2 regions of the Rhizobium centroccidentale genome follow, and region 1 is predicted to be linked to the other one. Evidence: riboswitches for the same ligand, from Rfam matches in the RefSeq annotation. Region 1 holds a riboswitch; the other holds the start of a gene.
The links. Region 1 has a riboswitch for FMN ahead of ribB (3,4-dihydroxy-2-butanone-4-phosphate synthase). Riboswitches for the same ligand answer to the same signal wherever they lie in the genome.

Region 1 (11,356 bases):
CACAGAACGGGACGACGGAAGGGCGATCGAGGTGGTTCGTGCTCAGCTTGAAGGCTCGATTCCCAACACCGCAACCAGTTCGAACACGACGATCGCCTATGAACCAGTATGGGCGATCGGAACAGGACTGGTTCCGACCCTCGAGCAGATCGAGGAGATGCATTCGTCTATCCGCCAGGCACTTGAAAAGCGGCTGGGCGAAGATGGGCAGGGTGTCAGGATCCTCTACGGCGGCTCGGTCAAGGCGTCGAATGCAAAGGCGATCTTCGGCGTTTCCAACGTCGATGGCGCTCTTGTCGGAGGCGCGTCGCTGAAGGCATCGGAGTTTGCCGGGATTATCTCGGCTGCCGTCTGAAGTCACCGGCAACAGGCAGGCCGATCGGCCCCTAGAGCTGACGCCTGGCGTGGCTGTCACCGCGAAAGGAATAGGAAATGCAACGTTTCGAAAACAAGACTGTCGTCATCACCGGCGCGAGCCGCGGTATCGGGGCTGCGATCGCCCGGCGGTTTGCGCGCGAAGGTGCCAATGTGGTGGTTTCCGCCAACGAGGATTCCGTCCATGCGGTCGCCGATGCGATCGGCGCTGACGGCGGAAAGGCGATTTCCTTCGTCGGCGACGTGACGGACAAGGCTAGCGTGAAGGGCCTTTACGACGCTGCTGAGGCAGCCTTCGGCGCCGTCGATATCTCCATCCAGAATGCCGGCGTCATCACCATTGCCCGCGTCGAGGATATGACCGAGGGCGAATGGGATAAGGTCATGGCGGTCAATACCAAGGGCGTCTTCCTCTGCGCCCAGGAGGCGATCGCCCGCATGCGCAAGCATGGCCGTGGCGGCTGCATCATCAATACCGCCTCCGGCCAGGCGCGCGACGGCTTCATCTACACACCGCATTATGCGGCATCGAAGATGGGTGTCGTCGGCATTACTCAGAGCCTTGCCAAGGAGGTCGCGACCGAAGGCATCACCGTGAATGCCTTTTGCCCCGGCATCATCGAAACCGACATGTGGGCCTATAACGACCAGGCTTGGGGCAAGCTTTTGGGCAATTACGGCCCCGGCGAACTCATGAAGGAATGGGTCGAGGGCATTCCGATGAAACGGGCCGGATCGGGCGAAGACGTCGCCGGTCTCGTCACTTTCCTTGCCAGCGACGATGCGGCCTATATCACCGGCCAGACGATCAATGTCGATGGCGGCTTGATCATGTCGTAGTTCGACAATGAGGAACGGTGCGTTCATCGGGTGGATCGGATTCTCGACGATTCGGCAATCAAAGCCTCTTGCGGAGTGAGGCATTGATCCCTTATCTTTCACTTGTTCTCAGGGCGGGGTGCAATTCCCCACCGGCGGTATGGGGAGTTTCCTCGAGCCCGCGAGCGCCTTCCGAGCTTTCGGAAGGGTCAGCAGATCCGGTGAGATGCCGGAGCCGACGGTCATAGTCCGGATGGAAGAGAGCAACGCAGGAGACGCCGCGTCGTGGTGGCGTTCACATGCTTGTTCGCCCAAGGGAAAATGGTGGCCTTAACCGGCCATGCACGCCGCTCCAAACGGCAACCCTTGAAAGGCAGGAAAATGGCAATTTCGAAAATTGAAGATGCGATCGCTGCGATTGCGCGGGGCGAGATCATTGTGGTTGTCGATGATCGCGACCGCGAAAACGAAGGCGATCTGGTGATTGCCGCGGAAGCGGTCACACCGCAGGCGATCGCGTTCATGATGAACCATGCCCGCGGTCTCATCTGCGTTCCGATGGAGGGCGAGAGGCTCGACGAACTCGACATTCCGTTGATGGTGCCGCGCAACACGGAAGTCCTCAAGACCGCTTTCACCGTTTCGGTCGACTACATCCCGGAAACCACGACCGGAATATCTGCCGCTGACAGGGCGGCAACCGTTCAAGCCCTTATCAGGGATGGATCGCGTCCGGAGGAATTTGCCCGTCCCGGTCATATCTTTCCGCTTCGCGCGCATCCAAACGGCGTCCTGTCGCGTCCGGGGCACACGGAAGCGGCCGTGGATCTGGCCCGGCTTGCCGGCCTTTCGCCGGCCGGCGTCATCTGCGAAGTAGCGAATGACGACGGCACGATGGCCCGCCTTCCAGAGCTCGAAGTTTTCGCCGAGCGGCATGGCCTCCATCTTGTGACGATCGAAGATCTGATTGCCTACAGGGCTGCAAGCGCTCCCTTCAAGGCTGCCTGATCGTTCTGATACAGCCTATCCCGATCCTGCTGGGTCGATGCTTGTGGAAGGCTCTCCTACGCTCGTTGAGGATAAAGGAGGGCCTTCTTCAGCCGATGGATATGCCCGGCGCCGATCCCGCAACAGCCGCCGACCATCGTCGCGCCGGCATCGACCCACGAGCAGGCGAAGCGCGAATAGGCGTCATCATTCAGATCCTCTCGGGTCTTATGAAGGCCTTCGTTGGCGGCCGACTCGCCTTGTTCTCCCTCGAAAGCATTGGCATAGACGCCGATCTGGAGATTGTTGCCGCCCTGCTTGAAAACCTCCGCTGCCGCATCGACGGCCTTTCGCATGACTTCCGGTTTGCTGCAGTTGAACAGGAGTGCGTCGGCGCCGGATGAGGCGGCCCAGCGAGCCGCATCCTCGACCGACTCGCCGGAGCGGAGCTTGGGCGAGGCGCCGTTTCTTTGCGCGGCATCATCCGCCAGCGTGAAGGAAATCCAGAACGGCTTTCCTGTTTCAGCGACCGCAGTCCGAACCGCGTCTGCCTCCGCGATCAGGCTGAGGGTTTCGCCGAGCCAGACATCGACATAGGGGTCGAGGTTCTCGACCAGAACCTTGAGATAGTCCTGTACCCGTGACGGATCGAAATTCTGCGGCTCGTAGGAGCCGAAGATCGGGGGCAGCGAACCGGCGACCAGGACCTTTCGATCCTTGCAGGCATTGGCGGCGTCGCGCGCCAGCCGTCCGGAAAGGGCGATGAGATCGGCTCCTTCCTTCCAGAACCGCTCCTCGCCAATATGGAAAGGGACGAGTGCGTAGCTGTTCGTTGTAATGACGTCCGAGCCGGCGGTTATGAATTCGTCATGCACTTGCCGGACAATGTCCGGCGAATTGACGAGCGCCAGCGCCGACCATTCCGGTTGCTTCAGTTCCGCGCCGAGACGCAACAGTTCGCGGCTCATGCCGCCATCGAGGATCAAGGGTTTGCTCATGAATGGGATCTCCAGAATGACTCGGATCTGCAGAGAGGTTTGATCTCTCCTTCGCGCCGTGGGTTAGCGCCGCACCGGCACCTGCGCCTCCAGGAAACGGAAGCTTCGCGCGATGATGGCTGTGATGATGAGATAGAAGACGGTGACGACAACAAGCGGTTCGTAGACCAGCAGGGTGTCCTGGCGAACTTTTGTGGCAACGGCGTAAAGGTCCATCACGGTGACGGTGAAGGCGAGCGGTGTTGCCTTCAGCTGCATGACGATTTCGCCGCCGATCGTCGGCAATGCGATGCGGATGGCGCGCGGCAGCCAGATGCGTCGGGTGAGCGTCAGGGGGCGCATGCCGAATGCGCGGCCGGCTTCCAGCTCGCCTTTTGGAACGGCAAGCAACGCGCCGCGCAAAACCTCCGCCTCATAGGCTGCATAGTTCAGCGTGAAGCTGACGGCTGCGAAGAAGAAACCTTCGCGCAGGATCGGCCAGAACAGGCTCTGACGGATACCCGGGATCATTGGCAGAAGAGAGCCGATGCCGTAGTACAGCAGCCAGAGCTGTATCAGCAGCGGCGTGCCCCGGAAGAAGGTGCAGTAGCCGCGGGCAAGGGTTCGCAGGAGAGGGCCGCCGCTGACCTGGGCGAAGGCTAGGCCGATCGCGATGATGAAGCCGAAGACGACCGAAATCGCAAGCAGCGACAGCGTTTGCACGGCTCCCGTCAACAGAAGCGGCCAATAGGATGATATCCATGAGAAGGTCATGCCCGGCACTCCTCAGGCCAGCTTCGGTTGGCCGCGCCGCACACGCCGCTCCAATAGGTTGAACAGGAGGTTGGAAACGAGTGTAAGGGCGAGATAGATGAAAGCGGATGCCAGGAAAAAGATGAAGTAGTGTTTGGTGCTTGCGCCGGCGAGACGCGTAGCGAGGGCCAGTTCCTGGTAGCCGACGACTGCGACGAGAGCGCTGTCCTTGGTGACCGACATCCACAGATTGGCAAGACCGGGCAGAGCGTTCGGCAGTAGGGCGGGCAGGATGATGCGACGGAAACGCAGCCGCGGTCCCATGCCGAAAGCCTTGGCCGCTTCGATCTGGCCGACGGGGATCGCCAAGATCGCGCCGCGCAGCACTTCCGTCATATAGGCGCCCTGCACGAAACCGAGCACTGCGACCGCGACAGCAAAGCCATTCAATTCGAAAGCCGGCAGATTGAGCGCAACGAGGAGCCGATTGAGGCCATCCATGCCCGCGTAATAGAGGCCGACGATCAGGATCAGCTCGGGAACGGCACGGACTGCCGTCGTATAGAGTTCGAGCAGTAGCCGGAGCGGCCTTATGCCCGAAAGCTTGCCCAGCGCGCCGCCCGTACCGAGCAGAAGGCCGATCAGAAAAGCGCCGGCGGAGATGGCGACCGTGGAGGCAGCCCCGGTCAAGAGTACTCCACCCCATCCGGGCGGATAGGGGGAGAGCAGATCCAGAATGCCCTGAGGAGAGGTCGCCATCGCCGCGATCGTTTACTTGGCGCCGTAGATATCGAAGCTGAAATACTTCTTGGTGATTTCGTCGTATTTGCCGCTGGCGCGCACCGCGGCGATCGCCGCATTGAGCTTTGCCTTGAGTTCGGTGTCCTCCTTGCGAAGGCCGCCGGAAACGCCGGCTCCGAGGACTTCCTTGTCGTCGGCGACATCACCCATCTTGGCGCAGCAATCCTTGCCGCTATCGCTCTTCAGGAAGGCGTCAAGCGCAAGGGAATCGCCGAAGACGTAGTCGATGCGGCCTGCCGCGAGGTCCTGAAACGCTTCGTCGAGCGTCTGGTAGGTCTTCTCGTCTGCGGCCTTGGCGAAGTACTTTTTGTAATATTCCGACTGGATGGTCGAGACCTGGATGCCGATGGTCTTGCCCTTGACGTCGTCTGCGGTCGCGCCTGGCTTCTGGTCCTTCGGGCCTATCAGCGTGCTGGGCGTGTTGTAATATTTGTCGGTGAAATCGATGACTTTCGAGCGCTCGGCCGTATTCGACATGGATGACCAGATCACATCGAACTTCTTGCTCTGAAGCGCCGGGATGAGGCCGTCCCAGGAAAGCTCGACGATCGAGCATTTCTCTTTCATCTGCTCGCAAACGGCGTCCATCATATCGATCTCCCAGCCCTGCCATTTGCCGGAGGCATCCTTGGCGAAAAAGGGTGGGTAGGATTCGTTCATGATGCCGAAGCGAACCTCGGCCTGCGCGGTCATCGAAGAAAGCGCGAGGGCAAGCCCGGCGAATAGAGTGGAAACCAGTCTCATAAAAGGGATTCTCCTAATGGTGTTGTCTGCGAATGGGATGTGGATCAAGACGTCAGCATGCCGGTAAATTCCCGACAGCGGGTGCTGATCGGGGCGTCGAAGATCTGCTTAGGCGGCCCTTCCTCCTCGATCCGTCCCTGATGCAGGAAGAGAACGTGGTTCGAGACATCGCGGGCAAAGCGCATTTCGTGCGTGACCAGCAGCATGGTTCGACCCTCCTCTGCGAGGTCGCGGATGACCTTGAGGACTTCGCCGACCAGTTCGGGGTCGAGTGCCGATGTCGGCTCGTCGAAGAGCATCACGGCCGGATCGATGCAAAGTGCGCGCGCGATCGCTGCGCGTTGCTGTTGACCGCCGGAGAGGAAGGCCGGATAGGCGTCGCGCTTGTCGTAAAGCCCGACTTTATTGAGAAGCGCCTCTGCCTTTTCGATCGCCTCGCGGCGGGGAACGCCGAGGACATGCACCGGCGCCTCGATGATATTTTCGAGAACGGTCATGTGCGCCCAAAGATTGAAGCTCTGGAATACCATGCCCAGCCCGCTGCGAATGCGCTCGATCTGCCGCCAGCTTTTCGGCTGCATCTGTCCATGCCGCCCGCGCTTCAAGGCGACTTCCTCACCGTTGACGACGATGCGCCCGCGATCAGGCATCTCAAGCAGGTTTATGCAGCGCAGGAACGTGCTTTTCCCAGAGCCGGACGAGCCGATGATGGAAATCACATCCCCTTGATTGGCGGTGGTGGAAACACCCTTGAGGACCTGATGTGACCCAAAGCTCTTGTGGAGATCTTCCACGCGAAGAGCCTGGGAGGACAGTTCTGTCATATACAATTCCGATGGAAAACAATTTGCGGAGAATATCGCGAAGAAGAGCGGAATTTGCGCGCAATTTCTGATCAATTTGCATAAAAAAAGCAAAAATGTATTTCTTGCGCATCTTTTGTGATAGAATAGAGATGTCGTCAGGTGATTTCACCGATCGGCCAGAGGAGAGGGAATGGAAAATCTGGATCGCTTCGATCGCGATATTCTCGATATCGTCCAGCGCAATTGCCAGCTCACTGCCGAAGCAATCGCCGATGAGGTCGGCCTTTCGACTTCAGCCGTGCAGCGGCGCCTTAAGCGGCTGCGCGAGGACGGTATCATCAAGGCGGAAATCGCAGTTGTGGACCGCAAGGCGACCGGGACGCCGATGGTGTTCATCGTCGGCATGGAGATCGAGCGGGACAATTACGATGCGCTTGCCAAGTTCCGCCTTTGGGCGGAAAAGCAGGATCATATCCAGCAGGTCTATTATGTCACAGGTGCCGTCGACCTCATTGCGATCGTCACCGCCAGGGATGTCGAGCACTATGACGACATCGCCGCCGTGATCATGGCGGAAAATCCGCAGATCCGGCGCATGCATACGAATGTGGTGCTGCGTGACGTCAAGCTTGGATTGTTCGTGCCGCTGGCAGATGGCAACGAGGCCGGCCGGTAACCCGCGGGTCGCGGGATGATCTGTGGGCGCGCCGTACTCGCCTATCTTCTACATGTACCAGGCGAGAAGGAACTACCCTTGGTCCGGCTCATATTGCCTGACCTTCAAGATTTTCAACGAATAATGATGCGGCCTCTGCAGGCGCGCTCAGTCCGACTGCAAGGCCTTCACCGGCTCAGGTTGTGACGTAGCAAGCTGCTTCAACGCATTGTTTCTATTGCTCGCAACAACGCGCTGCGGGATGACAGGTTGCTGGTGCTTTACAAAACGAACTAGTTCGTACATTATTATTGACGAGGAGTGACGGTGCTGCGTTGTGCAGCATCGAAGACTGTCAGGATGATCTCGGATGTCCTTGCAAGCGGGTGCAGGCGGAGGCCGGATGCGCTCGGTTGCGATATGTCCTTGACATCCGAATGCTCTGGGGAGGAACGACCATGAAAACACAAATCGAACATAAGACACCCAAGCGCGCGGCTCTTGCGAGCTGGTTGGGAAGCGCCGTCGAATATTATGATTTCTTCGTCCACGGTACGGCAGCAGCGCTCATTTTCCCGAAGATATTCTTCTCGGCGGAAGACCCGCAAACGGCGGCCATCGCCTCCTTCGCGACCTTTGGCGTTGCCTATATCATGCGGCCCCTGGGCGCGGTCGTCCTGGGTCATATCGGCGACAAATTCGGCCGCAAGAAGGTGCTTACCTTCACCCTGCTCCTTATGGGTTTTTCGACTTTCATCATCGGGTGCCTGCCAACCTATAGTCAGGCCGGTATCCTGGCGCCCATTCTTCTGGTCCTGGCGCGCTTGCTGCAAGGCATTTCGGCTGCCGGCGAGCAGGCCGGCGCCAGCTCCATGACGCTCGAGCACGCGCCTGAAAATAGACGCGCCTTCTTCACCAGCTTCACGCTGAGCGGAACTCAGGCCGGACTGATCCTTGCAACATTGGTCTTCATTCCGCTTGGAAAGCTCGATGAAACCGCATTGATGTCATGGGGTTGGCGTATTCCCTTCTTTCTAAGCTTCGTGGTTGTTATCGTCGGATTCTGGGTTCGCCGCACGCTTGCGGAAACACCTGCCTTTCTGGAGGAAACCAAGAGGGGCGAGGCCACAAAACTGCCGCTTGTCTCGCTGCTCACCAATTATTGGGCGGATGTCCTGCGCATCATCTTTGCGGCGCTGATTTCGGTCGTCAGCACGATCTTCAGCGTCTTCACCCTGTCCTATGCCGTCAACACGATGCATATCGATCGCTCGACGATGCTGACCGTTCTGGTGCTTGCCAATATCGTGGCGCTGGGCGCGATTCCCGCCTGGGCCATTCTCGCAGACCGCATCGGCCGCAAGCCCGTGTTCATCTTTGGCGCCATCGGCTGCGCAGTGCTGATCTGGCCCTACATCTGGGCCATCAGCCAGAACAATCTCCTGCTCGTCTTCGTTCTCGGGATTCTGCTTTCCGGCGTGGTCTACAGCGCCTCCAACGGCATCTGGCCGGCGCTCTATGCGGAAATGTTCGATACCCGAGTGCGTCTGTCCGGCATGGCCGTCGGAACCCAGATCGGTTTTGCGCTCGGCGGCTTCGCGCCGACCATCAGCGCAGCTGTGATGGGCACAGGGCCGATGGGCTGGGTGCCGGTCGCCGTGTTTACGTCGATCACAGCCTTGATCGCCGCCATTTCCGCGGCGACAGCAACGGAGACCTACCGGACGCCGATCGATCAACTCGGCAGGGACGAGCGACGCTTGGCAGCTGCCGTTCGCCACGCCGATCGGGCGATCTAGCGGCCGGTTTCGATCTGAGCAGCAATGACGTGTCGCGATCGCGGATGAGTTTGTTGAAAATCGTCAAGTAACGGGATGAAACAATGAAAACCTCGATTGCGACCGTTTCGATCAGCGGTGATCTCAAAGAAAAGCTTCAAGCCATTGCCAAGGCAGGTTTCGATGGGGTCGAAATCTTCGAGAACGACTTTCTCGCCTTCGATGAATCACCGCGCCAGGTCGGTCAGATGGTGAGGGATCATGGGCTGGAGATCACGCTCTTTCAGCCCTTCCGGGACTTTGAAGGCATGCCGGAACCCTTGCGCAGCCGAACCTTCGATCGGGCTGAACGCAAATTCGACCTGATGCAAGAGATGGGGACCGACCTCGTTCTCGTTTGTTCGAATGTCTCGTCCGCGGCGCTGGGCGGGATTGATCGTGCCGCAGCCGACTTCTTCGAGCTCGGCGAGAGGGCTGCCAAACGCGGCTTGCGCGTTGGCTATGAGGCACTCGCCTGGGGTCGGCATATTCACGATCACCGCGATGCCTGGGAAATCGTCCGCCGGGCCGATCATCCGAATATTGGTCTCATTCTCGACAGCTTCCATACGCTTTCGCGAAAGGTCGACGTCAATTCGATCCGGTCGATCCCGAAAGAGAAGATCTTCATCATCCAGCTTGCCGATGCGCCGTTGATCGACATGGATCTCCTTTATTGGAGCCGTCATTTCCGCAACATGCCGGGCGAGGGCGACCTTCCTATTCTTGAATTCATGAAGGCCGTCGCCGCGACTGGCTACGATGGCTATCTCTCGCTGGAGATTTTCAACGACCAGTTCCGCGGCGGTTCACCGACCGCCATCGCTGTCGATGGTCGGCGGTCGCTCGTCTATCTCGGCGACCAGGTTCGTCGCACGGAAAGCAGTAGCCTCACCTTGCCGCCGATGCCGGCACGGGCCGAGGTGGACGGCGTTGCCTTTGTCGAATTTACGATCGATGAAACGGAGGCGTCCGGCCTTTCTGATCGGCTGCGCGCACTGGGCTTTCGCCATGTCGGGCGCCACAAGAGCAAGCGTGTCGATGTCTTCCGGCAAGGCGATATCAATCTGGTCGTGAATACCGATCCGGACGGGTTTGCGGGCGCGTCTTACGCTTTGCACGGGCAGTCGGCCTATGCGATGGGATTATGGGTGGATGATGCCGAAGCCGCAGTCGCGCGGGCCGTGGCGCTGGGTGCCGAACGTTTTGAACAACCACTAAATCCCGGCGAGATCGAAATGCCTGGCGTCAGGGGCGTTGGCGGCGGCATCCTGTATTTCCTCGATCGCAGGAGCGTGCTCGGCCGCATATGGGAGATCGAATTCGATCCGGTCAATGACGATACCGATTTGCGGCCTGTCGGGCTGACGGGCATAGATCACGTCGCGCAAACGATGAAATATGAGGAGCTGTTGACCTGGCTGCTCTTTTATACCGCGATATTGAATGCACATAAGACACCGATGGTCGACATTATCGATCCCGCTGGGGTCGTTCGCAGCCAGGTCGTCGAAAACGAGCCGGGCAGCTTGCGCATCACGCTGAACGGCGCTGAAAACCGCAACACGCTCGCCGGGCATTTCATCGCCGAAACGTTTGGCTCCGGCATCCAGCACCTGGCCTTTGCGACCGATAATATCTTTGCGGCTGCGGCTGCCTTATCGGATAACGGCTTTGCCACCTTGGTGATCTCGCCCAACTATTACGACGACCTGGAGGCGAGGTTCGGCCTCGAGCCGGCTTTCACGGACCGCCTGAAGGCGCACAACATCCTCTATGACCGCGACGATCACGGCGAATATTTCCAGCTTTACAGCCCCACTTACGGCGAAGGCTTCTTCTTCGAAATCGTCCAGCGCAGCGGCTATCGTGGATATGGTGCGGCGAATGCCATTTTCCGCATCGCTGCGCTCAGGCGTCACCTGCGGCCGATTGGCCTGCCGAAACTTTAGGCTCTCCCCATTCGCGTGAAGCCTGTGTTAAAGCTTTGATCTTCAATGTTGGGCAGGGACAGACCCAGGAAGACGGGCAAGGTATGACCAAAGCGCAAGCGGCCAAGATCGAGCGTCTTACGCGAAAGAACGATCCAGACGCGACCAAGGAAAATATTCTCAAGATCGCCACCGAGGAATTCGTTGCAGCCGGTTTTTCCGGTGCGCGCGTCGATGAGATCGCCGAGCGCACCAAGACGTCCAAGCGCATGATCTACTATTATTTCGGCAGCAAGGAAGGGCTCTATCTTGCCGTTCTCGAACAGGCCTATACGAAGATCCGCACGCTGGAGAGCGAGCTCGATCTCGAAAACATGCCGCCCGTTCAGGCTATGGCGCAATTGATCGCAAGCACCTTCGATCACGATGATCAAAATCCGGATTTCGTACGGCTGGTCAGTATCGAAAACATTCATCGCGCCGAACATATGAAGCGTTCGGTCGTCCTGTCGCAGATGAACATCGCCGTCATCGATATCATCACGGACATCCTTGAACGCGGCTACGCCGATGGCAGCTTCGTGCGCAGGGTAGACCCGGTCGATCTGCATATGATGATCAGCGCCCAATGCTTTTTTCGCGTTTCCAATCGGCATACTTTCGGGGCGATCTTCGAGCGTGACCTGTCGTC
Region 2 (11,356 bases), on a different contig from region 1:
GCTTCCAACGACAATGCCGGACGCTCGGCATAAACCTCTCCATTCACCGGAGAGACACATGTGATCACGGTCATGATCGAATTCCTGTTTTCTTGGTCATCCAATTGATTGCCTGGTGTTGTAGAACCTTTGGCCGCCTCTAGGAAGAAACGGCAGGTCAACAAGCATCAGGGCGCCCCTGCCCGATCCTAGAATGAAAATCGGGCAAGAGGCAGATCGCAAAAGCCTTACGCTCTTTCGAATCCGCGCGCCACTTCCCAATCGGTGATGCGACGATCGTACTCTTCCTGCTCCCATTCGGCAGCGCGGGTATAGTGATCGATGACATCGTCGCCGAAGGCAGCGCGCAGCATCTTCGAATTGGTCAGAGCCTCGGTCGCGCCGCGCAGGGTGCGCGGTATCTCGCGAACTTCGCGCGCGCCATAGGCGTCGCCGACGAAGGGCGCCTCCAGTTCGAGCTTGTTTTCGATGCCATCAAGGCCGGCGGCAATCAGGGCAGCAAATGCCAGATAGGGATTGAGATCCGAGCCGCCGACGCGGCATTCGATGCGGATGCTCTTGGTTTCGGCACCGCACAGGCGATAACCGGCGGTGCGATTGTCGGTGCTCCAGATCGCCTTCGTGGGTGCGAAGGTGCCGGCAACGAAGCGCTTATAGGAGTTGATATAGGGCGCAAGGAAATAGGTAATTTCGCTGGCATGCGTCAAAAGGCCCGCGACATAGTGCTTCATCAGCGGCGTCATGCCGTACTCTTTTTCTTTGTCGAAGAACAGCGGTGTCTTGCCGTCTGCGCTCCAGAGCGACTGATGAATATGAGAGGAACTGCCGGCGGCGCTGTAGTTCCACTTCGCCAGGAAGGTGATGGCCTTGCCTTTCGACCAGGCAATCTCCTTGCAGCCGTTCTTGATGATCGCATGTCGGTCGGCCATGGTCAGGGCATCGGCGTAGCGGACGTTGATTTCCTCCTGCCCCGCCGAGGCCTCGCCCTTGGAGTTTTCTACGGGGATTTCGGCGCCCTGTAGTCCCTTGCGGATTGCCCGCATCACATCTTCTTCTTTCGTCGTCTGGAAGATGTGGTAATCCTCATTGTAGCCGCTGACGAGATTGAGATTGCGATAGCCGGACTCGCGTGCGCTGTCATAGCTTTGGTCGAACAGGAAGAATTCAAGCTCCGAAGCCATGTAGGCCTTCATGCCCATCGCTTCGAGACGCTTGACCTGCTTCTTGAGAATAGCGCGTGGCGAATGCGCGACTTCCTCATGAGTATGATGGTCGAGCACGTCGCAGAGGACGAGCGCCGTACCTTCCAGCCAAGGAATGCGGCGCAGCGTGGCAAGATCCGGCTTCATCGTATAGTCGCCATAACCCTTCTCCCAGCTCGTCGACTTGTAGCCGGAGACGGTCTCCATCTCGATATCGGTCGCCTGCAGATAGTTGCAGCTATGCGTTTCCTTCCAGGCGCTTTCAATGAAGAATTCCGCCTGGAAGCGTTTGCCCATCAACCGGCCCTGCATGTCGACTTGGCATGCCAGAACCGTATCGATGCGCCCTTCGGCCACATCTCGCTTGAGGTCGTCGAACGTATAGCTGCTGCTCATAATTTGGTCCGCCTGAACAATGAATTGAAACGTCGGCCTGCCGAACGATACCGCCTAGCGGATAATCCGCGCGCGTGCCGCCGTGTCGCTACCGGTGAAAAGGGCCGCAGGTCTGCGACCCCATTGCTTACAAAGATTGGATTTCGCTTACTTCTCGCCGACGGCGGCTTCCGCTGCCGCGATCTCGGCCTTGCGCTTGGCAATCGCATCGCCGATCGGCGGCCCCTTGAAACGGCGGCGCTCGAAACCGAACCAGACGATGCCGGTCAGCACAAGGAAGCCGACGGTGATGATGCCGGCCCAATCGTTTGGCGGCTGAATGCCCAGGACGAAGATGATGATCATCGCGATGATCGTCAGCACGGCAAACAGCTTGAACAGCCCTTCCCCGAGGTTCCAAGGACCCATCTTGTCCCACTTCGCCGTACCCCATGCGAAAAGACCGAGCGTGATCGGGATCGCGAAGGAGAAGAACAGGAAGATGACGGTGCACGAGACGACGATGGTGTAAACCGGCGTATCGCCGATAGATACCAGCGACGAACCCCAGACGAAGAGGACGGAAAGGATCGAGCCGATCCAGATCGCCGAAACCGGCGTGCGGTATTTCGGGCTGACCCGAGACAGGGCCTTGGATCCCGGCAGACCGCCGTCACGCGAGAAGGCGAAAATCATGCGCGAAACCGAGGTGACTGTCGCAAGACCACATAGCCACTGGCTGATGAAGATCAGCAGGTAGAGAATGTCCTTCACGATGGGATTGACCCGTGCGTCCATTGCCCAGAAGAACACATTCCAGCCCTGCTTGGCGGCATCGTCCATATTCGGCAGCATCAGCACGAATGAGCAAAGCATGATGTAGCCGAATAGCGCCGACCACAGAACCGAAGACACCATGCCGCGCGGCACGGAATGGGCGGCTTTCACCGTCTCTTCCGAGGTGTGGGCCGAGGCGTCGTAGCCGGTGATCGTGTAGATCGGCAGCAGAAGGCCGAGCGCGAAGACCCAGAAGGTCGAAACCTGCGGCCAGACCGGTGCGCCGGTTGCCGAGCCGTCGGCAGCAATCGTCGCCAGGCCGGAATAATTGGTGAAGGTGAAGAGCCGCGCAAAATCATAGGATGGCGCAGCGATCAGGCACACAGCCGCCAGAAGGATCGAGGTTGCGAAGATCAGATAGCCGGAAAAGTCGGTCAGCTTCGCTGTCAAGCCGATACCCATGTGATTGACCAGTGCCTGAAGGCCTGTGATGACCACCAGGAACACGATGCGCACGAGCGTGGTATCGGTCATGTTGAAATAGCCGCCGAAGGCACCGACGAAGAAGTAATAGGTGCCGACATTGATGGCGCCGAGGACCGTTACGAGGCCGAGCAGGTTGAACCAGGCCGTCAGCCAGCCGGTGAAGCGATTGCCGAGGATCGAGCCCCAGTGATAGAGACCGCCGGCCGTCGGATAGGCCGAGCTGATCTGCGCCATCGCCACGGCGAAGACGAGAGATATGAAGCAGCCGACCGGCCAGCCGATGCCGATAGCGGCTCCGCCCGCACCCGATGTCGCCTGGGCGAGCGAATTGATGCCGCCGGATAGAATGCAAATGATCGAGAAGGACACGGCAAAATTCGAGAATGAACTCATCCGCCGTTCCAGCTCCTGGGCATAGCCCATGGAGTGCAGGATCTGGACATCCTGCTTTTTGTCTAACTCTGAATAATCAGACATGCCATTCCCCCTAAAGCCCGGTTGTCCGCGGGATTGCGGAAAACCATGTGTCACATTGACCGCTGGCATTTCGCCATGCGGCCCGATCGCAGTTGAACTGCTCCCCGGGGTCTTTTTCTTTTATGCTCAGGCTTCCAGACTGCTCTGGAGAAGCCCCGTCAGATAATCGGCCATGACCCCTTGGCCGACGTCATCTTGAATGAGGTCGTTGCGGACCTCGATCATCACGTTATGCAGGCCGTTGGCGATCCCATGCAGCTTCAGCGTATGGGTGACGCCGTCTTCCGGCCCGTAAGGTTGGTTACGTTCGGTCTGATAGAGCGGAGCCTCGGCCGCCGCATCCAGCATGCGATCGGCCAACCAACGATCTTCATCATGCAGAATGCCAAGCTCCACTGCCCGTGGTCTGCCATTATAGACCGGTGTGAAGCTGTGGATTGTCACGATCACGGTTTTTTGTCCGCGCGTTGCCCGCTCCGTCAAGAGCGCCTGAATGCGATCGTGAAACGGGATGTAGAGCCCTTCCGTACGTGCCTTCCTATCCGCCTCGCCCAGGTGCTGATTGCCGGGGATGGTATAGATCTCGCTCGTTTCCGGCATGGCACCGGCGCTTTCGGGGGGCCGGTTGCAATCATAAATCAGCCGAGAGAAGCGTTGAAAAACCAAGGTGGCATTCAAGCCGGCGGAAATACCTCTTGCAACCGCGAGTGCACCCGGATCCCAGGCGATGTGGCTGGAAAGCGCCTCGGCAGAAAGCCCGAGATCGCCGAACTTCTCCGGAAGGGCGCGAGAGGCATGCTCGCAGACGAGCAGAACCGCACTGCTTCCGTCCGGTCTTTCGACCGTAACACAATCGCCGTCCGCCTTCGTCAAAATGCCTTGCTGCGCAAGCATTGGAGACGCCCCACTGCCGATTAATAGAATGTTTATAAGAAAAGAATTCTTCAGGTTCTCGTCGCTGTCAACTGGAAACTGAAATTATTTCTTCATTTGTGACATTGACTCGAAATGTGACAGCGTTGTTATATCCTGCAAGGAAAGCGGCATCAGACCGTTCCGGGGAGCAAAATCGAGTGAACAATGCGTCGAAGACAGTTTCGGACGTAATCAATGCGCGCTTTGACACGCTGACGCGTGCCGAAAAGCAGCTCGCCAAGAGCCTGCTCGACAATTATCCCGTTTCCGGGCTGGGCAGCATTACCACCGTCGCCGAGAATGCGCGGGTTTCGACCCCGACGGTCGCTCGCATGGTGCAGAAACTCGGATACAAAGGCTATCCGGACTTCCAGGCCCATCTTCATCAAGAGGTCGAGGCGACGATCTCCAACCCGCTGACAAAGCACGATCGCTGGGCATCCAACGCGCCAGGCACGCATATCCTCAATCGTTTCGCCGACGCCATCATGGGCAACCTGCGACAGACCCTGTCGGATATCGACGTGGCAACCTTCGATGGCGTTGCCGCGCTGCTGTCGGAAAGAAAACGCGGCCTTTATTTCGTGGGCGGGCGCATTACAGGGGCGCTTGCCGAGTATTTCTTCACCCATATGCAGGTCATCCGGCCCAACACGACGCTGCTTTCTTCCAATTCAAGCACCTGGCCACAATATGTCCTGAACATGAATCCGGGTGATCTGCTCGTCATATTCGATATTAGGCGTTACGAGCAGGAAATGGTCAATCTCGCCGCCGCCGCCCGCCGGCGCGGCGCCGAAATCATCGTCTTCACCGACCAGTGGGCAACGCCCGCCGCCAAGCACGCGAAATACACGTTTCGCGTGCAGATCGAGGCGCCGTCCGCCTGGGATTCATCGGTCGTCACTCTCTTCATCGTCGAAGCCCTGATCGAAGCCGTGCAAAGCTCGACATGGGACGAGACAAGCGAGCGCATGAAGACACTGGAAGGTCTTTTCGAACAAACCAAGCTGTTTCGCAAGCTAAGCTGAAGGGGAATAAAAACAGAAAATAACGGCTCGTGGAGGATGTGAAATACAGCGACTGTCATACTTGTCGACTAGAAGCAAAAATCGACTGCGTTTTCAGCAAACCCAACGCTTTGAAGTCGTCACACAACCTTCATGTAACGTCATTAACAGCAACGCCAGACACTGAAAACCTAAAAGGAGGAAATGCAGTGATCTCGAAAATTCATCGTCTTCTGACAATTTCTACGGCGATGCTCGTCGCTTCGACGGCAATTGCCGCTGCAGAACCGAGCGCCGATCTCATCGCTGCCGCCAAGAAGGAAGGCACGCTGACCACCATCGCCCTGCCCCACAACTGGTGCGGTTATGGCGACCTGATCGCTGCGTTCAAGGCGAAATACGGCATCGAAGTCAACGAACTGAATCCGGATGCCGGCTCGGGCGATGAAGTCGAAGCAATCCGTGCCAACAAGGGCAACACCGGCCCGCAGGCTCCTGATGTGATCGACGTCGGTCTCTCCTTCGGCCCGACCGCTAAGAAAGAAGGCCTGCTGCAGCCCTACAAGGTTTCCACCTGGGATTCGATTCCGGACAGCGCCAAGGATGCCGAAGGTTACTGGTACGGCGACTACTACGGCGTTCTTTCCTTCGTCACCAACAAGGACGTCGTGAAGAACCCGCCGAAAGACTGGGCTGACCTGCAGAAGCCCGAATACGCCAACACCGTTTCGCTCGCCGGCGACCCGCGCACCTCGAACCAGGCCGTTCAGGCCGTCTATGCCGCCGGTCTCGCTGCCGGCGAAAAGGACGCCACCAAGGTCGGCGCCGCCGGTCTCGACTACTTCGCGAAGCTCAATAAGGCAGGCAACTTCGTTCCGGTCATCGGCAAGTCCGCTTCGCTGGCGCAGGGCGCAACGCCGATCGTCGTCGCATGGGACTACAACGGTCTTTCCTGGCGCGACAGCCTGAACGGCAACCCGCCGGTTGACGTCACCGTTCCGGCTTCAGGCGTTATCGCTGGCGTTTACGTCCAGGCGATCTCGGCCTTCGCTCCGCATCCGAACGCTGCCAAGCTCTGGATGGAGTTCCTCTATTCCGATGAAGGCCAGATCGGCTGGCTGAAGGGCTATTGCCACCCGATCCGCTTCAACGATCTGGCGAAGAACAAGAAGGTTCCGCAGGAACTGCTCGACAAGCTGCCGCCGGCCGCCGCTTACGAAAAGGCCGTCTTCCCGACGCTCGAAGAGCAGGATGCCGGCAAGACCGCCATCACCACCAAGTGGGATTCTGTCGTCGGTTCGAACGTACAGTAATTTGACCTGACATGACCTCCCCGCTCCGGCGGGGAGGTTTCCGTTTTTCTGACGCCGCGGATTGGGCCAATTATGAGCATCGCCACAACATCAACGGTCAGTTCCACTCCGATGATCAACAAGCGTGTGGTTGTCGATTGGCTGGGAATAACACCCTTCCTGATCTTCGCGCTGCTGTTTCTGATTTTGCCGACGATCTATCTGATAGCAGGCGCGTTTCTGACGCCTGACGGCAGCCTGACGCTGAAGAATATCGGCGATCTCTTCACGCCGACGATCATGAGCGCCTATTTAATCAGTATCAAAATCTCGGTCGCTTCGGCGCTCGGTGGCGCGATCATCGGCTTTTACCTGGCTTGGGCGCTCGTCCTGGGCGGACTTCCCGCCTGGATCCGTCATGCCTTCCTGACCTTCTCGGGTGTCGCATCGAATTTCGCCGGCGTGCCGCTGGCCTTCTCGTTCATCGCCACCTTGGGCCGCCAGGGTCTGGTTACGATATTGCTCGCTCATTTCGGCTTCAACCTCTACGGCACGGGCTTCAACCTGCTGAGCTTCTTCGGCCTGACCATCACCTACATGTACTTCCAGATACCGCTGATGGTGCTGATCATTACACCTGCGCTCGACGGCATGAAGAAGGAATGGCACGAAGCGGCTTCCATTCTCGGCGCAACCAATGGACAATATTGGCGGATGGTCGCCCTGCCGATCCTCTGGCCGAGCCTGCTTGGCACGACGCTGCTACTGTTTGCAAATTCGTTCGGCGCCATCGCGACGGCAATTGCACTTACCGGCAGCTCGCTGAATATCGTTCCGATCGTACTCTATGCGCAGATTCGCGGCGACGTGCTGCACAATGCCAATCTGGGCTATGCGCTGGCGCTCGGCATGATCGTCATCACCGGTATTTCGAACGTCGTTTATATCTTGATGCGCATGCGCGCTGAACGGTGGCAGAAATGAAGCTGCAAAAATTCTTCGCCTGGATCGCCGTTGCCATCGGCCTCATCTATTTCCTGGTGCCGCTCATCGGTACACTGGAGTTCTCGCTGCGCATGCGGCGCAACGCTTACAGCTTCGACGCCTATGCCTCCGTCTTTTCGGATTTCGGCTTCATAACGGCCTTTGGCTTCTCGATGTTGATGGCGCTTCTGACCATTATCTTTGGCATGCTGCTCGTTGTACCCACGGCCTATTGGGTGCGGCTGCGGCTACCGCAGCTTCGCCCTGTCGTAGAATTCATCACCCTGATGCCGTTGGTCATTCCGGCCATCGTCATCGTCTTCGGCTATCTGCGGCTCTATAATTCGTCGTCGATCCTGCCGCTGACCGGCTATAATTCGACGACGAACATTCTGCTCGTCTGCTCCTACATTGTATTGTCGCTGCCCTATATGTATCGTTCGGTCGATACGGCGATGCGTACCATTGATGTCGGCACGCTGACAGAAGCTGCCGAAAGCCTTGGTGCAAAATGGACAACCATTATGTTCAAATGCATCTTTCCAAATGTCATGAGCGGTGTGCTTTCCGGAGCGTTCATCACCCTTGCGATCGTCATGGGCGAATTCACCATGGCATCGCTGCTCAACCGTCCGGCATTCGGGCCCTACATGCAGCTCATGGGCGCCAATAGAGCTTACGAGCCCTCTGCCCTGGCCATCATCGCGCTTGCCGTTACTTGGCTCAGCATGGGCCTCTTGCAGCTCGTTTCCCGTTTCTCAAAATCCGCTCCGATTAAGGCGTAAGGCTTCTCACCATGGCTTTTCTCGAACTCACCCACATCAAGAAGTCCTTCGGCGACATCCAGGTCGTTCACGATTTCAACATGAAAATCGAAAAGGGGGAATTCGTCTCCTTCCTCGGACCCTCAGGCTGCGGCAAGACGACCGTGCTCCGCATGATCGCCGGTTTCGAAACGCCGACCGCCGGCACCCTGTCGATCAACGGCAAGGATCAGCGGGCGTTAAAACCGAACCAGCGCAATATCGGCATGGTGTTCCAGGCCTACGCGCTGTTCCCGAACATGACGGTGCACGACAATGTCGCTTTCGGCCTCAAGGTGGCCGGCATGGCAAAGCCCGACATCGATAAGCGCGTCAAGGAGATGCTGGCTCTCATCAAGCTCGATCATCTGGCCGGCCGCTATCCCTATCAGATGTCCGGCGGCCAGCAGCAGCGCGTGGCGCTCGCCCGCGCCATCGCCGTCAAGCCGCAGGTGCTCCTGCTCGACGAGCCGCTTTCGGCGCTCGACGCGAAGATCCGCATCTCGCTGCGCGAAGAAATCCGTGCCATCCAGCAGCAGCTTGGCATCACCACCGTCTTCGTGACGCACGATCAGGAAGAAGCCCTGTCGATCTCCGATCGCATCGTCGTCATGAATGCCGGCCGCGCCGATCAGATCGGCACGCCTTTCGAAATCTACAACACACCGGCAACCCGCTTCGTCGCCTCCTTCGTCGGCACGCTGAATCTCATCGAAGGCAAGGTCGTCGATCCCGACAGCAACCGCATCATGATCGGCGATCAGGGTGTGACCCTGAAGCAGTCGGTGACAGCCTATAAGCCGGGCGATACCGTATCGCTGGCCCTGCGTCCGGAAGCAGGTTCGCTGGGGGAATCGGCCAAGGGCGACACGGCGCTGACGGGTGAAGTCTCCTCGGCACATTTCCTGGGCTCGGTCATCCGCACCCGCATGAATGTCGCCGGCAACACGATTTCCTTCGACATGTTCAATAGCCCCGGGATGATGCCTCCGAGCGTTGGCGAGAAGGTGACGCTACGCTTCGCCTCTTCCGACCTGCTCGTTATTCAGGATTGAGCGCACCTCTGCGCCGCAGGGAAACTTTGAAAAATTATTCGCAGGCGCCGGGTCAAAAGCCCGGCGTTTTTCTTTGATTTCCATGAAGGAAAACATCTATAGTCCAGGCGTTCTCAGGGCGGGGTGCAATTCCCCACCGGCGGTATGGGGATCTTCCCCGAGCCCGCGAGCGCCTTCCGAGCTTTCGGAAGGGTCAGCAGATCCGGTGAAATACCGGAGCCGACGGTATAGTCCGGATGGAAGAGAGCAAGCAGGGTCGCACCTCCTCCGTACGGGGAGTGCCGCGTTCATGCGTGTTCGCCCAAGGGATAATTGACAACAACCCTTGAAAGGCAAAATTCATGACCATTTCGATTTCTACCCAGCCGAGCCGCGTCGCGATCATTCGGGCTCGCTGGCATGCCGATATCGTCGATCGCTCGGTCGACTCCTTCGTTGCCGAATGGCAGACGACTGAAGGTGCATCGCCCATCGATATCTTCGACGTGCCCGGTGCCCTGGAAATTCCGCTGCATGCTCAGACGCTTGCCCGCAACGGCCGTTATTCCGCAATCGTTGCCACCGCTTTCGTTGTCGACGGTGGCATCTATCGCCATGAGTTCGTTGCAAATACGGTTCTCGACGCCATGATGCGTGTCCAGCTGGACACCGGCGTGCCGATCCTGTCGGCAGTCCTGACCCCGCATCACTTCCAGGAGTCGGAAGCCCACATCCAGTTCTTCAAGGAACATTTCATCATAAAGGGCCGGGAAGTCGCCAGCGCCTGCCGCCACATCCTGACGGAGCGCGCCAAGCTGCTGCCGGCCGTCACGGTCTGAACCAGCATCGTGGAGGCGCGGCTTGAGCTCGCCTCCACATCACAAGGGAGAAACGTCAGTGACCGTCCTACGCATCATCCCGAACCTGCCCGCCGCCGATCCCGCCACGGCCCGTCTTTTCTACCACGACCTGCTCGGCCTCGACATCGTCATGGATCACGGCTGGATCCTGACCTTCGCCTCCGAAGCGGCAACAGTGCCGCAGATCAGCGTCGCCAGCGAGGGCGGTTCGGGAACGCTCGTCCCCGACCTTTCCATCGAAGTCGACGATGTCAACATGCTCTATCAGCGCGCCACCTCCATGGGCTTCGGCATATTGTACGACCTGACGGACGAGCCATGGGGTGTCCGTCGCTTCTATGTCCGCGACCCTTTCGGCAAGGTCGTCAATATCCTCTCCCACCGCTAATTCAAGCTCGCGGAGAGCCTCAAGGGCTCCCTAGCACTCTCACCGCAGATCGAGATTGAATGTGGTGCGCTCGGCCGGCCAGACCGATTCGGAATAGGTGATCGGCACTCCATCGGTATCCGCATCCACCTTGCGCGTCACCAGCAGCGGCGCGGATTTCGGCTGGCGCAGGATCCGTGCCTCGTCGGCTGTCGGCATACGGGCCTCGATCTCCGTCGACAAGCGCTCATAGTCGGTAACGCCATAGCTGGCGAGCGCCGCCGAGATTGTCGGATATCGCAATCTGGCCTTGTCGAAATCGGGAAAACGTTCGGCTGGATAATAGGAATCACCCAATTCCACCGGAATGTCGTCGGCCGTCATCACGCCGCGACGATGGATGACCATTACCCCAACTGCCAGCTTCAGATAGCTGGCAACGCATTCCGTCGCCGGCACGATCTCATGGACGAGCAACTCGCCACCCGGCTCGAAACCCTGCTCGATCAGGTTCTTGTGAAAACGGGTGCGCTTCGACAGCGTATAGTCGAGCACGCCCCTATGAACGAAGGTTCCCCGTCCCTGCTCGGCGCGCACCAGTCCGCGTTGCTCCAGATGCCCCAGTGCCTGACGCACGGTAAAGCGGCTGACACCGAAGCGCTGCATCAGTTCGGGTTCGGTCGGCAATTTCTCTCCGGGCACGAAAGTCCCGGCGGCAATATCACCCGCCAGGATCTCGCCGATCTGATGCCAGAGGGCGCTGCCGCCCTTGCG

Region 2: it holds a riboswitch for FMN, as region 1 does, so the genes downstream of both, PH562_RS02795 (6,7-dimethyl-8-ribityllumazine synthase) here and ribB (3,4-dihydroxy-2-butanone-4-phosphate synthase) in region 1, are expected to answer to the same signal.

The regions. Positions count from the first base shown of each region.
Region 1 covers NZ_JAQJCG010000004.1:143,156-154,511, forward strand. The annotation lists gene tpiA (triose-phosphate isomerase) at 1-355, shown strand, start outside; gene PH562_RS07435 (SDR family NAD(P)-dependent oxidoreductase) at 433-1,215, shown strand; FMN riboswitch at 1,316-1,463, shown strand; gene ribB (3,4-dihydroxy-2-butanone-4-phosphate synthase) at 1,576-2,202, shown strand; gene PH562_RS07445 (homocysteine S-methyltransferase family protein) at 2,259-3,179, opposite strand; gene PH562_RS07450 (ABC transporter permease) at 3,243-3,932, opposite strand; gene PH562_RS07455 (ABC transporter permease) at 3,945-4,670, opposite strand; gene PH562_RS07460 (transporter substrate-binding domain-containing protein) at 4,683-5,456, opposite strand; gene PH562_RS07465 (ABC transporter ATP-binding protein) at 5,501-6,280, opposite strand; gene PH562_RS07470 (Lrp/AsnC family transcriptional regulator) at 6,453-6,938, shown strand; gene PH562_RS07475 (MFS transporter) at 7,376-8,716, shown strand; gene PH562_RS07480 (bifunctional sugar phosphate isomerase/epimerase/4-hydroxyphenylpyruvate dioxygenase family protein) at 8,800-10,686, shown strand; gene PH562_RS07485 (TetR/AcrR family transcriptional regulator) at 10,770-11,356, shown strand, end outside.
Region 2 covers NZ_JAQJCG010000002.1:185,911-197,266, reverse strand. The annotation lists gene PH562_RS02840 (aldehyde dehydrogenase family protein) at 1-74, opposite strand, end outside; gene PH562_RS02835 (glutamine synthetase family protein) at 228-1,598, opposite strand; gene PH562_RS02830 (amino acid permease) at 1,746-3,317, opposite strand; gene PH562_RS02825 (N-formylglutamate amidohydrolase) at 3,444-4,211, opposite strand; gene PH562_RS02820 (MurR/RpiR family transcriptional regulator) at 4,391-5,263, shown strand; gene PH562_RS02815 (ABC transporter substrate-binding protein) at 5,452-6,555, shown strand; gene PH562_RS02810 (ABC transporter permease) at 6,628-7,518, shown strand; gene PH562_RS02805 (ABC transporter permease) at 7,515-8,303, shown strand; gene PH562_RS02800 (ABC transporter ATP-binding protein) at 8,315-9,376, shown strand; FMN riboswitch at 9,482-9,628, shown strand; gene PH562_RS02795 (6,7-dimethyl-8-ribityllumazine synthase) at 9,718-10,194, shown strand; gene PH562_RS02790 (VOC family protein) at 10,253-10,603, shown strand; gene phnF (phosphonate metabolism transcriptional regulator PhnF) at 10,643-11,356, opposite strand, start outside.